3 regions of the Bradyrhizobium sp. BR 1432 genome follow, and region 2 is predicted to be linked to each of the others. Evidence: riboswitches for the same ligand, from Rfam matches in the RefSeq annotation. Region 2 holds a riboswitch; each other region holds the start of a gene.
What was found. A riboswitch is a leader RNA that binds a small molecule or an ion and turns the genes downstream of it on or off. The one in region 2 is predicted to bind S-adenosylmethionine.

Region 1: linked by a shared signal. The riboswitch ahead of ACSKB8_RS28770 (hypothetical protein) and the one ahead of metX (homoserine O-acetyltransferase MetX) in region 2 are both predicted to bind S-adenosylmethionine.
Region 3: linked by a shared signal. The riboswitch ahead of ACSKB8_RS12110 (O-succinylhomoserine sulfhydrylase) and the one ahead of metX (homoserine O-acetyltransferase MetX) in region 2 are both predicted to bind S-adenosylmethionine.

What each region holds. Positions count from the first base shown of each region.
Region 1 is NZ_JBPUGF010000003.1:5,946,247-5,951,225, reverse strand. Features, by position in the region: gene ACSKB8_RS28780 (AMP-binding protein) at 1-614, shown strand, start outside; gene ACSKB8_RS28775 (N-formylglutamate amidohydrolase) at 847-1,659, opposite strand; gene ACSKB8_RS28770 (hypothetical protein) at 1,656-1,910, opposite strand; SAM-I-IV-variant riboswitch at 2,039-2,146, opposite strand; gene ACSKB8_RS28765 (HEAT repeat domain-containing protein) at 2,371-2,835, opposite strand; gene ACSKB8_RS28760 (glycoside hydrolase family 15 protein) at 2,849-4,669, opposite strand.
Region 2 is NZ_JBPUGF010000003.1:1,171,916-1,176,894, reverse strand. Features, by position in the region: gene hisC (histidinol-phosphate transaminase) at 1-863, opposite strand, end outside; gene ACSKB8_RS05710 (chorismate mutase) at 897-1,745, opposite strand; SAM riboswitch at 1,928-2,007, shown strand; partial or broken gene metX (homoserine O-acetyltransferase MetX) at 2,099-3,302, shown strand; partial or broken gene metW (methionine biosynthesis protein MetW) at 3,304-3,965, shown strand; partial or broken gene ACSKB8_RS05695 (alpha/beta fold hydrolase) at 4,073-4,934, opposite strand.
Region 3 is NZ_JBPUGF010000003.1:2,537,027-2,542,005, reverse strand. Features, by position in the region: gene ACSKB8_RS12125 (hypothetical protein) at 213-1,265, opposite strand; gene ACSKB8_RS12120 (PAS domain-containing protein) at 1,370-1,783, opposite strand; gene ACSKB8_RS12115 (2'-deoxycytidine 5'-triphosphate deaminase) at 1,891-3,027, opposite strand; SAM riboswitch at 3,108-3,187, shown strand; gene ACSKB8_RS12110 (O-succinylhomoserine sulfhydrylase) at 3,259-4,446, shown strand; gene ACSKB8_RS12105 (SGNH/GDSL hydrolase family protein) at 4,576-4,979, opposite strand, start outside.

The DNA of each region.
Region 1 (4,979 bases), 4.8 Mb from region 2:
CCGCCTGCGGCAAGCCACGGGCCGGTGTCGAGGCCCGACTCGTCGACGCCCATGACTGCGAAGTTGCGGTTGGCGAGATCGGGGAACTGGTCCTGCGAACCGACACGCCCTGGGCAATGAATCACGGTTACAACAAGGCCGCGGAGGCCACCGCGCTCGCCTGGCGCAATGGCTGGTTTCACACGGGCGACGCCTTCCGCATCGACCAGGACGGAAATTACTTCTTCGTCGATCGCTTCAAGGACGCCATTCGCCGGCGCGGCGAGAATATTTCCTCGTTCGAGGTCGAGCTCGAAGTCGCAGCCCACCCGGCCATTCGGGAGGCTGCCGCGGTCTCCGTGCCCAGCGAACATGGCGAGGACGACGTGCTCGTCGCAGTGTCCCTCGCCGAAGGTCAGACCCTGGATCCCGCGGACCTCATCCACTTCCTCAGGCCAAGAATGGCTCACTTCATGGTGCCGCGCTACGTCCGCATCCTGAGCGATCTGCCAAAGACGCCAACTAACAAGATTGAAAAATATCTGCTGCGCAGGGACGGGGTTACGTCCGACACGTTTGATCGCGATGCGGCTGGGATTGTCATCAGGAGTGAGCCTGTACGCTCACCGCGCTAGCGCGCTCTCTTCGACGCAGGCGCTCACCCGGATGCCCTACTTAGCGAAAGCCCACCCCAGCTTTGCGTACGTTATACCACGCAGCACTACCCCATGAACGCCTGCACCAATGGACAGCCCTTACCAGCGAGTGAACGCAAAAACACCAGGCAGGAAAAGCGTCGTCGCTTCCAGCGTGAATATGGCGGCTCGAGCAAAAAAACGGAACGCGAGCCTCGGCTCTGCTCTATGGCTATGCAGAAAGGAGGAAAGTCGCCGCAGTTGACACAAGACTGCCAACGGCTTCCCTGCACTTCTCAAAGCTGACGAGACGATCGCCCGTAAGCTCGTTCATGTAGACCCGCCGGTTCACCTCTATCATTAGCGATTGAACCCTCATGTCGGCACGGTAGTGTTTCGCCGGAACGAGCGCGCCCGAAAATGGTCTGTCAGCAGCAACGGTGAACCCGAGTTTCCTTGCAGCGTCTGCAATTGCTCCACTCAGTCCATGCGCGGTGTGGAGAGGATCCGTCCCAATGCAGATTTCGGGTCTCCGCGGGTCCTGGTCAGGCTCGTGCGGTAGCGGACGATCAGCGAAACTGTGGCAATCGATAATGAGGCAACGGTCTTCACGGCGGAGCACCTTGTCCACGGCCGACGTGAGTAACTCATGATGCGGCCGATACCACCGCGTCATAATACGCTCATGTTCAGGCGCCGAAGCTGTGGCTCGCAGGCGTCTCCCGGTGCTGGTTGCGGTGTAGATCGCGCCCATGCCGCGGCCTGCCATCGGCTCGTCTGCATCGTCTGAAAAGCGTTCCACGTCGCATACCAGCCGGCTGACTGGAAACACAACTCGCTCCGCTTCATGAAGCGTAGGTGGGAATAGCTCGTCGGTAAAAGCGTCCGTCATCCGGAGCAACTCAGTTTCGAGCTCACTCTCGCCGAGAGACAGTCGCGCGCGCTCATCGGCCGGAATCAGGCGAGAACTGTGGGGAATGTGCAGCACAGCGATCTTTCTCGCATCCATCCCGTTTCGGATTTCGGTGCTCTGCCTAATGGTCATTGCCAGTTCTCCCCATTCCGGATGGCCCCCGGCGCGCCGGGCTGGTCATCGATCCAGCCAGTTTGGCGCGCGTTGCTGACCAGTCGCTCCACTTCATTCGAGGTCACGGCCCTGTTTTTTAGCCGGACCGTGATCCGGCCTCGGGCAAGCCCGGTGGCGAGAGCATTATAGAACAGGCGCTGGACAAAGCCGGCCGATGGGCGGCCGGTTTCAGCGATCACCATGCTGCGGATTGGCATGATGCGGCCCACGCGGACAATGGCTGGAGCGGGAAGGGAAGACGCGGCCAGTCCGATGATGACACGGCGCCGCGTTGGCGGAGCGGAATACAGACTTAAAGGTGGGATAGACATGTTGCCCCCTGAGCTTCGCCGGAGGCTGGTACTGCCTGGATTGCCACTGAACAGCCCCATCCCACAAGTGTGGATACCACCTTACCGCAGCGGGCAGGTTGGTGAAGGTACCAGCCTTCGTCTTGATGTACCTTGTACATGGGAGGCGAACGAGAAACGTTCAAGTAGCGCCCGCCGGTCTGCTCTCGCGTCCAGAGATTCGGTTCCTCGACGTCGAAAGAGAATCATCATCCCTAAATTGGCGCCTGACCTCGTAATCGGGATCCGGCGACGAACGAGCGCAAATATACCTGCCCGATCACGCGCCATCGCAAGTGAAGCTGATCAGCTATCTCGAAGATAGGTTTAACTGACGAGCTCAAGTGGACAAGGACTTCAGCTCCGGCGGCGGGGCGCCCTTCCCCTCGAGCATCCCCAGCGCCAGCGCGGCCTCCACCCGCACGCTCGGATCCTTATCACCCGCTAGCTGTCGGAGGGGGATGAGGGCTTGTTCGATCCCCGGGAAGGTCGGACCGAGGCGCCCGAGGTGCCAGGCCGCCAGGCTGCGGACGAAGGCAAGCTCGTCGCCTAACTCCGCAATAAGGACGGTGACCGACTCTCCACCCAGCGGCGCCACCCGGGCGAGGGCCGCCGCCGCCCAGACGCGCACGAACTCAACCGGGTCCTGGAGGGCCGCAGCGAGGTCGGACACAGCCTCGGTTGCCGCGGGGCCGATCTCGCCCAGGGCATATGCGCCGAGGCGGCGCTGGAGCGGATCGCTGCTCGAAAGCTCCCCCACCCAGTCTGCGATGGAAGTCCCTAGGTAAGTGACCTGCGCGCTCATGGTCCGACCCTACTCAAGGCGCCACGCCGAGCCGGCGGTCCAGGTTGAACGCGGCGCTGATCAACCCGATGTGAGTGAATGCCTGCGGGAAGTTGCCCAGCGCTTCGCCACGCGGACCCGTTTCCTCGGCGTACAGGCCGAGGTGGTTGGCATAGGTCAGCATCTTCTCGAAGATGAAGCGGGCCTCCTCGGCGCGGCCCGACCGGGCCAGCGCTTCCACCAGCCAGAACGTACACATATTGAACGTCCCCTCGCTCCCGGTCAGGCCGTCGCCGGCTCCTCTGCCGATCTCGTAGCGGTGCACCAGGCTGTCGGAGACCAGCTCCGCCATGGTCCGATCGAGCGTCCCGCGCATGCGGGGGTCAGTCGGCGACAGGAAGAAGACGAGCGGCATGATCAGGTTGGACGCATCCACCGCGTCGGTGGCGAAGTGCTGCACGAAGGTCTGCCGCTCCGTGTCCCAGCCGCGCGTCATGATGGCCTCGTAGATGCGGTCTCGCTCCGCGGCCAGGCGGGTGCGGTCCAGCGGCAGGCTCCGCTTCTGCGCAAGGCGGATCGCTCGGTCCAGCGCCACCCAGCACTGCACCTTGGAGTAGACGAACTGCTGCTGTCCACCGCGCACCTCCCAGATGCCATCGTCGGCTCGCTCCCAGTTGTTCGCCACCCAGTCGAGCATCTTGCGCAGGTGGCACCAGAAGTCATAGCCGGTCGGCGTCCCGTACTTGTCGTACAGGTAGACGGCGTCCATCAGCTCGCCATAGATGTCCAGCTGCAGCTGCGCGGCAGCGGCGTTTCCGACTCGCACCGGACGCGAGCCGCGGTAGCCATCGAGGTGGCCGAGGACCTCCTCGGGTAGTTCGTGCCCGCCGTCGATGCGGTACATAGTCTGCAACGGGTTGCCCCGGGCGCCCTCGACGGCCCGCTGTTCCAACCAGGCCATGAACTGCTCCGCCTCCGACGTCAGCCCCAGGCGCAGGAAGGCGTAATTGGTGAAAGCGGCGTCGCGCACCCAAGTATAACGATAGTCCCAGTTGCGCACTCCGCCGATCTCTTCCGGCAGCCCGCAGGTCGGCGCCGCCACGATCGCGCCGGTCGGCGCGAACGTCAGCAGCTTCAATACCAGCGCCGAGCGGTGGACCATCTCGCGCCAGCGACCTGAATAGTTGCACTTTCTCAGCCACTGCCGCCAAAAGGCCAGGGTTTGCGTCAGGGCCTCCGTGCCGACCAGCCGCGCCTCGAGCAGGACGCCGTCATGATCGCTATCGTGGCCGTTCTCCTCCACCTGGCGGAGGATGAACGTGGTCGTCTCGCCGGGGTTGAGAACGAACTCGGCAGCGACGCCGTCGCCCTGCCGACCAAGCGGGAAGCGGCTGACTAGCGAGACTTTCATGCCTTGCGCCTCGAAGATCGCTCCCCGGCCCTCCAGGACGACCTGGTGGGGCCGGCGGGCGAAGTCGAAAGCCGGCCGGCAGTCGAGGCGGAATCGAACCGACCCGCGCACCGCCCGCACTACCCGGACGATCTGGTGGATCTTTCTGATCTCGCGCGGGCCTTGGACCGGCATGAAGTCGACGACCTCACCAACGCCCTGGTCGCTAAGAAAGCGCGTCACCAGGACGTTGCTGTCAGGCATGTACATCTGTTTGTGCTGCGCCTCGTAGAGACTGGCGATGCGGAATGAGCCCCCTTTCTGGTCGTCGAGGATCGCCGCGAAGACGCTCGGTGAGTCAAAGTGCGGCAGGCAGCACCAGTCGATGGACCCGTCGATGCCGACCAGGGCAATGGTGTGCAGGTCGCCGATGACGCCATAGGACTCGATCGGCTTGTAGCCCATGATCTCGTCTCCTCCGCACGCTCGACGCTGATCGAGCCCCATGATGGGCATATCGTCAATGCCCTGAGGCGGAGAAAAGAGACAGCGGATATTCAACTTTTTTGCTCGCTTATCTCGCTCGCGGCCCCCTCGCCAGTAAAATTTCTGAAATTCGGAACTCTAAAGCGTCCGAAAAACATCGTTTGCATCGACTGATCCAATACAGGGTCGCTGGAAATTGCGCACGCGAGAGCGAAGTCTAGCAATCTCTTCCCGCGAGAACCTTTCGGCTGCTGCGGGGCCTTCGCAACAGTAGTCGGATCCGCAACTC
Region 2 (4,979 bases):
ATCTCTTCGGTCAGCCGATTGCGCCAGGTCTCGGTGAACTGCTTCGACATCGCCTGGTGCGCGGTGTCCTCGATCGCGGCGACCGCGGCATACATTGCCGGCGTCGACACGTTGAAGGGACCGCGGATGCGGTTGACAGCGTCGATGATGTGCTCGGGGCCGAACATCCAGCCGATGCGCAGCGCCGCAAGACCGTGGATCTTGGAGAAGGTGTGCGTCACCACGGTGTTCTCGGTGGTGGCGACGAGCTCGATCCCCATCTCGTAGTCGTTGCGCGAGACGTAGTCGCAATAGGCGGCATCCAGCACCAGCAGCACGTGCGACGGCAGGCCGGCGCGCAGGCGCTTGACCTCGTCGAACGGCAGATAGGTGCCGGTCGGGTTGTCGGGATTGGCGAGCCAGATCAGTTTTGTCCGCGGTGTCACGGCCTTGAGGATGGCGTCGACGTCGGCGGTGAAGTTGCTTTCGGGCGCGACCACGTTCTTGGCCCCGTTCGCCATGGTCGCGATCGGGTAGACCAGGAAGCCGTGCGTGGTGGAGATCGCCTCGTCGCCCTGGCTGAGATAGGTGTGCGCGAGCAGATTGAGGATCTCGTCCGAGCCGGCGCCGCAGATGATGCGGTTGGGGTCGAGCCCGAAGGAACGCCCTATCGCCTCGCGCAGCACGCGTGAGGTGCCTTCCGGATAGTCTTCCAGGTGATCCGCCACGTGCTTGAACGCCTCGATCGCTTTGGGCGAGGGTCCGAACGGCGTCTCGTTGGCCGAGAGCTTGAACACCTTGCGGCCCGGCTCCGGCACCGGGCTCTTGCCGGGCGTGTAGGGCGCAATATCGAGAATGCCGGGATTCGGCACGGGGCGGGACATCTTAAACTCCGGATTGGCGGGACGGCTCGCGACTTACGATTTCGGCCCGGTCGGGGGCACCGTATAGCGCGTTGCGTGGCTGCCGACGAGAGCCGTGGAGCGCACCGAGGCCCTCGCCTCGATCAGGGCAGCCTTGATTTTGTCGATGCTGGTCGCGCTCGTGACCGAGACCAGTAGGGCGGCGCCGTCAAAGGCGGTATCGGGCACCGCCACGATCTCGGCCAGCGGCGACAGCGCGCGCGCGACGTCGGCGTTCCAGCCCGAGACGCGGACGCTGAAGGTCTCGACCTCCGTCACCAGGGCGCTGTCGGCGACCCGCGACACCGCGAACACGGGCATCGCGGCCGGATGGTCGGCGCGCTCGACGAAGGGCAGCCGCGCGATGATCTTTGGCGCACCTTCTTCCTCGAGCGACAGCCACCACGGCGTGCGGCTCGAGGTGGCCGAGACCAGCGCCAGATCGCCCTTGGACTTCGCTACCGCCTCGACCGCCGCCTGCGCGCTGAAATGCGCGACGTAAGGCACGGTGAAGCCGAAGTGGAAGCGCGCGGAATCGCGCATCGCCGGCTCGCTCACCGAGATGTCGGCATGCACGGAGAAAGGCGCCTGCACATAGGTGAAGGTCGAGATGATGACGCGCCAGATGCTCTCGACCGTGTCGAGCGGCAGGATGCCGCGATGGCGCTGCACGAGGTCACGCATCATGGCGGCCTCACGCGCCGGGCGGAACGCCGAGCCGACTTCCTGGGTCTGCTTCACCTGGATTAGACGGTCGATGATGTCGCCGCGCAGCATCAGGAGGCGATGCATGCCCTCGTCGATCGCGTCGATCTCCTTGCGCAATTCCTGAAGCGATGGTGGCGCGGGCGGACGTTGGGACATGACTGACAAAGAGCTGTTGAGAGGTGCCGATCCGCAAAAGCGGTCAGCTGCGGTCTATCCTGATTAGGCAGGATAGGCAGCGAAAGCAAAGAGAAATGACGGCCTTTTCGATCGACCGCTCGGAGGCAAATCCGGTTGATCCGGGCCGCGACTTGACGAAAACCGCCCCAGACGGTAGTTTTTGCCTGTTCCGTGGTCATTTGAGCCGGCCGGCTTGCAGCCACGTTAAAAAACTCGCTAAACAGGCCGGGGACGCTTCCGATCCCGGCCGAACCTATCGTTCAGGCCGGGTTTTTCATGGCCTGATGTCACTGCGGTCTGAAGTCCGATCGCAAACGAGGTCGATGGTCAAAATGGGTAGCGTCAAGTCGATACCGAGTCCTGCGATCAGCACCGATGATCGGTCGCACGAGGTCGATCATCCGAGTTCGCAGATTATGTATTTCGGCGCCGATCAACCGCTACGGCTCGATTGCGGCATCGATCTGTCGCCGTTCCAGATCGCCTACCAGACCTATGGCGAATTGAACGCCGATCGCTCCAACGCCGTTCTGATCTGCCATGCGCTGACCGGCGATCAGCATGTCGCCAATGTGCATCCCGTCACCGGCAAGCCCGGCTGGTGGGAGACGCTGGTCGGCCCCGGCCGTCCGCTTGATCCTCAACACTACTTCATCATCTGCTCCAACGTGATCGGCGGCTGCATGGGCTCGACCGGGCCGGCGTCGATCAATCCCGCCACGGGCAAGGTCTGGGGCCTCGATTTCCCTGTCATCACCATTCCCGACATGGTGCGCGCGCAGGCGATGCTGATCGACCGGCTCGGCATCGACACGCTGTTCGCGGTCGTGGGCGGGTCGATGGGTGGCATGCAGGTGCTGCAATGGACCGCGGCCTATCCTGTTCGCGTGTACTCCGCACTGGCGATTGCTTGCTCGACGCGGCACTCGGCGCAGAACATCGCGTTCCACGAGCTCGGCCGCCAGGCGGTGATGGCCGATCCCGACTGGCACAATGGCGGCTATGCCGACCGCGGCATCCATCCGCATCGCGGGCTAGCGGTCGCGCGCATGGCGGCGCACATCACCTATCTCTCCGACGCCGCGCTGCACCGAAAATTCGGCCGCCGCATGCAGGACCGTGAGCTGCCGACCTTCTCGTTCGATGCCGATTTCCAGGTCGAGTTCTATCTGCGCTACCAGGGCTCGTCCTTCGTCGAGCGCTTCGATGCCAACTCCTATCTCTGACCTGACGCGCGCGATGGATTATTTCGACATCGCCGCCGACCATGGCGGTGTGCTGGCGAAGGCGTTCGCCGGCATCAAGACGCGCTTTTGCGTGGTCTCCTTCACCAGCGACTGGCTCGTCTCGACCTCGGAATTGCGCGCCCTGGTGCACGCGCCCTGAATGCGTCGAGTGCTCGGGTGTCGTTCGCCGAGATCGAGACCGATCGCGGTCACGACGCCTTCCTGCTCGACGTGCCCGAATTCTTCGACATCGCGCGCCTTCCTGCAATCGGCAGGCAAGGCACGCGGGCTCGACGGCAGAGGTGGCTAAGATGTCGGTACAGGAAGTGCTGCCGTTGAATGGCGTTGCGGCCGGGCCGTCCGGTCAGTTTCGCGCCGACCATCGGCTCGTGGCCGAGATGGTCAAGCCGGGCTCGAAGGTGCTCGACGTCGGCTGCGGCGAGGGCGATCTGCTCCAGCTGCTGGAAACGCGCGGCATCGACGGTCGCGGCATCGAGCTGTCGCGCGAGGGCGTCAACCGCTGCGTCGCCAAGGGGCTTGCGGTGGTGCAGGGCGACGCCGACACCGACCTCGTCAACTATCCCGACGATGCCTTCGACTACGTGATCCTGTCGCAGACGCTGCAGGCGACGCGGCAGCCGCGGGTGGTGCTGGAAATCTGCTGCGCATCGGCCGCCGCGCCATCGTCTCGTTCCCGAATTTCGGCTTCTGGAAGATGCGGCTCCAACTCCTGATCGGCGGCCACATGCCGCGCACCGAGAACCTGCCGGCGACCTGGTACGACACCGCCAACATTCATTTCTGCACCATCAAGGATTTCGTCGAGCTCTGCGACGAGATCAACGTCAAGATGGAGCGTTCGGTGGCGCTCGACCTCTACGGCCGCCCGGTGCCGCTGAACCTGCCGTGGTGGGTGTGGAACATGTTCGGCGAGCAGGGCGTGCTCTTGCTGAGCCGCGGGCAGGGAAAGTAGCTTTTCGTCATTGCGAGCGCAGCGAAGCAATCCAGAGTTTTTCCGCGGGGGATTCTGGATTGCTTCGCTGCGCTCGCAATGACGGCGTGTGTGGCGACGCCTTCGTTCTAGTGCGCCACCGACCGCGGATCGCGCACCGGCCAGCGGCCCGCTTCCACCAGCGTGACGAACCGCTCCACGCTCTCGTTGAACAGCGCGGGCTCCTCGAGATTGAGCACGTGGCCCGACTTCGGAAACATTGCGAGCCCGGCCGCCGGAAGGTGCTTCTTCAAGAACAGGCTCGGGCCGACGCACGGGTCGTCCTCGTCGCCGCAGATGATCAGCGCGGGCGTCGTTGCGCTCTTGATCGCGTCCGTCATCGTGTAGATCGAGGGACGGCCGCCCTGGAAGCCGCGCATCGTGCGCGCCGAGCCGCTGGCATCGTGCCGTGCCAGCGCGGCGTAGAAATCGGCGTGGCCGCGCGGATCCTTCACCAGGAAGGGAATCCGGCTCGGCGCCTCGCGCGTGACCTTTGCGACTTCCGCGGAGCCTGATGTCTCGAACTGCTCGGCATTGGCGCGGCACTGCTTGCGCCAGGTGTCGAGATTTCTCGATCTCCGAGCCCGAGCCGACGCCGGCCAGCGTCATCGACAATGCGCGCTGCGGCGCGTTGAGCCCGATCTGGAGCGACGAGTAGGCACCCATCGACAGGCCGACGACATGCGCGCGCTCGATCCCGAGATGATCGAGCACCGCGAGCGCATCGGTGTAGAAATGCGTGTAGGTATAGACCTCGCCATCGGGCACGTCCGAGGGCGTGTAGCCGCGCGCAGAGTAAGTGATGCAGCGATGACCGCGCGAGAAGTAGCGCATCTGCGGCTCCCAATTGGTGTAGTCAGCCGCAAACTCGTGCAGAAAAATGATCGGCGATCCCTGGCCCGCCTCCTCGAAATAGATGCGGACGTCGTCCCTGGTCGTGGCGTGGGGCATTAACCGTTTCCCTCTGTTCAAGCCGCATTTGGAGGATCGCAGTTA
Region 3 (4,979 bases), 1.4 Mb from region 2:
GTGCCCTGCGGCAGCGCATTTCAACCCGCGAATTGCGGCTTTCCTTCTCCCTCTCCCCGTTCTTACGGGGAGAGGGCTGGGGTGAGGGGCTGCTCCGGCAAAGGCAGTGACAGTTGGACTCGTGGAGACCCCCTCACCCGGAATTTGCTTTCGCAAATTCCGGCCTCTCCCCGCAGGCGGGGAGAGGCGAAGTGGTGCGGCGGCACCCTGGCCTATTCAATCGTCCAGACCAGCGGCGGGCGGCCGCCCCTCGCGGTGCGCATGCGCACGCCGATGTTTCGTCCGCATCCCGCAGCGAGGCCTTCGAACAGTCCTTCCAGCAACTTGGCGCAGGCGGGGTGATAGTCGGCGACGTCGTCCATCAACTTCCAGCTCTGCTGGCTTGTTTCGAACGCGCCTTCTGATTGCACCGTTTCGGCGACATCGTCCTGCGCGGCGAACAGCGCGTTCAGGAACGATGCAAATTCGCGCGCACCGCCACGGCTCATCGCCAACGCCGCCGCGACCTCGTCGAAATACTGCATGCCGATCAGCTTGCCGGTGAGGTGCAGGAGATAGCCGGCATCTTCCGGGCCGAACAGCTGCACCATCACCGGCGCGGCGGTGCGGACATATTCCATTGCGTAGTTGCGATAGGCTTTTTCCAGCCGCGGTTTCGGCCAGCTCGCAACCGGCAAAGCCGGCGCGGTCTTCGCATCGAACGTAGGGGCCTCCAGATGCCGCGCGAACACCAGGCGCTGGTCGAGCTCGAGTGGGTGATCGTATTGGTGGTAATAGCCTTCGAGACCGTCTTGGCCATCGACGCTCTGCTTGGTGCAGACGAAGCCGAGGCGGAGATCGCCGAGCGCGACGCCGTTGTTGGCGTGCCAGCCACGCAGCATCGCGCGGCTGACCTCGCCGGGCACGCCGCAGATCGCGGTGCCCTTCCAGATCCAGCGCGGCGGCGGATAGCGGATCCAGGCTTTGCGATCACTCTCATACATGTATTCGACATGCACGCCGCCGATCCAGTTGGAGAGATAGTGATATTGCGCAGCAGCCACCGCCGGCGGCAGATGACGGAGGCCGAGCTTTTCGAGCCCCGGCAGGAAGCGCTCCTGCTGCTGGCGGCGGAACACGCGGAAGACGAATTCAGCGGCATCCGCCGTGCCGCGCCGCGTGACCACGGTGAGGATCAGGCCCGTGAAGTAGGCGTGATAGAGATCCGCGACCGCGCGCCAGCGTTTCCATTGGGCTTCCTGCGCTGTGTCTGATGCGGCGGTCATGTTCGCTCCCGATCGTTGTTTCGATCGAGTGTGTCACTGCACCCGGTGACAGGCAACATGACGCGCATGCAGGCCGCCCTGCACGACGGCCCGTCAATTCCGCATCACGAATTTTGCGCGGCCTTGGCAGCGCGCTCGCGCTCGACGCGTTCCGTCACGTCGCGTGCCATCGCCACCGATCCCTGCACCGCTCCAGCGGCATCGCGCACCAGCGCGAAGGTCATCTCGATGTAGAGCTTGCGTCCGCTCTTGTGCAGCGCGCGTGTCAGCGTCGGACGCCCTGCAAGCTTCATCGTGCCGCTGGAAAGCGCAGCCTCAAAACCCCTCCAGTGTGCGGCGCGCAGATGCTCTGGAATGATCAGATCGAGATTCTGCCCCAGCGCTTCCCCGGCGGAGAAGCCGAACAGGGCGGCCGATGCCCGATTCCAGCGTGTGATTGTGCCGGAGCGATCCGAATAGATCAGCGCGTCCGCAACGTCGTCGAGGATATGTGCGTCGAGTTCGGATTGATCGGTCATGCCAACACCTTGTAGCCCGGATGGAGCGCAGCGTAATCCGGTATTGGTGCCACAAGCGAGAGAACTCCCGGATTACGCTTGCGCTCCATCCGGGCTACAGGATCGGGCTACACCCGAAAATGCTTCGATAGTTTGAGGCCCTGCGCCTGGTAGTTGGAGCCGATGCGCTGGCCGTACATGGCGTCGGGGCGCGCCAGCATCTTCTCGTAGACGAGGCGGCCGACGATCTGGCCGTGTTCGAGAATGAACGGCACTTCGCGCGAGCGCACCTCGAGCACGGCGCGCGCGCCTTGCCCGCCGGCACCAGCATAGCCGAAGCCGGGATCAAAGAATCCGGCATAGTGCACGCGGAACTCGCCGACCAAGGGATCGAACGGCACCATCTCGGCGGCGTAGTCGGGCGGGACCTGCACAGCTTCCTTGGAGGCGAGGATGTAGAACTCGCCGGGATCGAGGATCAGGCTGCCGTCGGGGCGGGCCGAGATCGGCTCCCAGAAATCCTCTACTGCATAGCCGGAGCGGCGGTCGACGTCGACGACGCCGGTGTGGCGCTTGGCGCGATAACCGACGAAGCCATTCGCTTTCTCACCCGACAGGTCGACGGAGACGGCGACGCCACCGGAGAGATCGGCATCGTCGATGTCGACCAGGCGTTCGGCGGCATGCAGCGCATCGAGCTCGTCGGCATTGAGGATGGCGTCGCCAGTGCGGAAGCGGACCTGCGACAGGCGCGAGCCCTCGCGCACCAGCACCGGAAACGTCTTCGGGCTGATCTCGGCATAGAGCGGGCCGTGATAGCCGGCGCCGATCATGTCGAAGCGGCGGGTACCGTCGGCGATCACGCGGGTGAAGACGTCGAGCCGGCCGGTCGAGCTCTTGGGGTTCGCGGCCGCGACGATCTCCGGCGGCAGCGCGAGGCTTTCCAGCAGCGGCACGATGTAGACGCAGTTGGTCTCCAGCACCGCGCCGTCGGCCAGGCTGAACTCGTGCAGCTTCAATTCGTCGATGCGTTCGGCGACGGTGGCGCCGGGACCGGGCAGGAAGCTGGCGCGGACGCGATAGGCGATGTCGCCGAGGCGCAAATCGAGGCTCGCCGGCTGGATCTGGCTCTCGACGAAGTCGTACGCGGGCAGGATGAGCCCCGCCTCCGCCATCGCCGCGATCATGCGGTCGGGCAGGATACCATTGGCGTCGGCAGCGACCGTGAACGTCAACCGGGGGTCCTCAGCAAGGGGCAAACGCATCCCGATATACGGGAAATACTAGCCTTTTACGGCTATCCGATGGACGCCTTGACGGAAAGGGCATTGCGGAATATGAGCATCACTTATCCCGTGGTGATTTGAGCCGGCCGGCTTGCAGCCACGTTAAATAAGTCGCTAAACAGGCCGGGACCTCGCTGATCCCGGCCCGTGGAGATATCCAGGCCGGTTTTTTGTGACCGTTCTCGCTCGACGGTCATGTCGGAGGGTCCTATGTCGAAGTCGCCTGCCACCTACCGTCCCGAAACCCGCCTGGTCCATTCCGGGACCCTGCGCTCGCAATATGGCGAGACGTCGGAGGCGCTGTTCCTGACGCAAGGGTACGTCTACAACAGCGCCGAGGAGTGCGAGGCGCGGTTCAAGGGCGAGGACCCCGGCTTCATCTATTCGCGCTACTCCAATCCGACCATCGCGATGTTCGAGCGCCGCATGATCGAGCTCGAAGGCGCCGAGGCGGCCCGCTCGGCGGCCACCGGCATGGCGGCGGTGACGACCGCGATCCTGGCGCCGCTGAAGGCGGGCGACCATGTGGTAGCCTCGCGGGCGCTGTTCGGCTCGTGCCTCTATGTGGTGCAGGATTTGCTGCCGCGCTACGGCATCGAGACCACGCTGGTCGACGGCCTCGATCTCGACCAGTGGCAGCAGGCGCTCAAGCCCAACACCAAGACGTTCTTCCTGGAGAGTCCGACCAACCCGACGCTGGATGTGCTCGACATCCCCGGCATCGCCGAGATCGCGCACAAGGGTGGCGCGCGGCTCGTGGTCGACAACGTCTTCGCAACGCCGATCTGGCAGAGCCCGCTCGCGCTCGGGGCCGACGTCGTGGTCTATTCGGCGACCAAGCACATCGACGGCCAGGGCCGCTGTCTGGGCGGCATCATCCTGTCCTCGGAAGCCTTCATCGCCGAGCACATCCACAATTTCATGCGCCAGACCGGCCCGTCGATCTCGCCGTTCAACGCCTGGGTCCTGCTCAAGGGCCTGGAGACGCTGGGCGTGCGCGTGCGCGCGCAGACCGACACCGCGGCGCGCATTGCCGAGGTGCTGGCCAGCCATCCGAAGATTTCGCGGTTGGTCTATCCCGGCCGCGCCGATCACCCGCAGGCGGCGCTGGTGAAGAAGCAGATGCGTGGCGGCTCGACGCTGGTCGGCTTCGAGGTCAAGGGCGGCAAGCAGGCCGCGTTCCGCGTGCTCAATGAATTGAAGCTGGCGAAGATCTCCAACAATCTCGGCGACGCCAAGAGTCTCGTCACGCATCCGGCGACCACGACGCATCAGCGTTTGAAGCCGGAAGACCGCGCCGCGCTCGGCATCAGCGAGGGCTTCATCCGCTTCTCCGCCGGGCTCGAGCATGCGGACGATCTGATCGAGGATTTGACCGCGGCGCTGGAGAAGGCGTGAGCGAGCCAAAGGCTCGGACTCGTAGGGTGGGCAAAGCGAAGCGTGCCCACCATTCACGATCACACTGCCGATAGATGGTGGGCACGGCGCGCGAAGAGCGCGCCTTTGCCCACCCTACGGCATTCATACCTACATCGGCCGATACGCCCGCACGTCGGCCGGCACGTTCACCCCGAGCTTGATCTGGCCGACGGAGTGGATGATGTCGTCGCCGAGGAGCTGGGCGAAGCAGGCATAGCCCCAATCGTTCATGTGTAGGCCGTCGGCGATGACGAAGCCCTCGACCGGGATCGCCTGCTTCTCGTGCCACTCGCGCATCACCTCGAAGCGCGGGAAGATGCCGACGTGACGGAGCTCGGCGACCTTGCCGAGCAGCTTCACCATCTTGCCCGCGCTCTCGGCGCGCTTGTTGACCGCCGGCGAATATTGCGGATCGACCAGCACGATGTCGGCGCCGCCCGCAGCCTGGATGCGGGAAATGCCATCCTCGACTATCTTTGCGGTCTCGCCGGGATCGAGGTTGCGCAGCACGG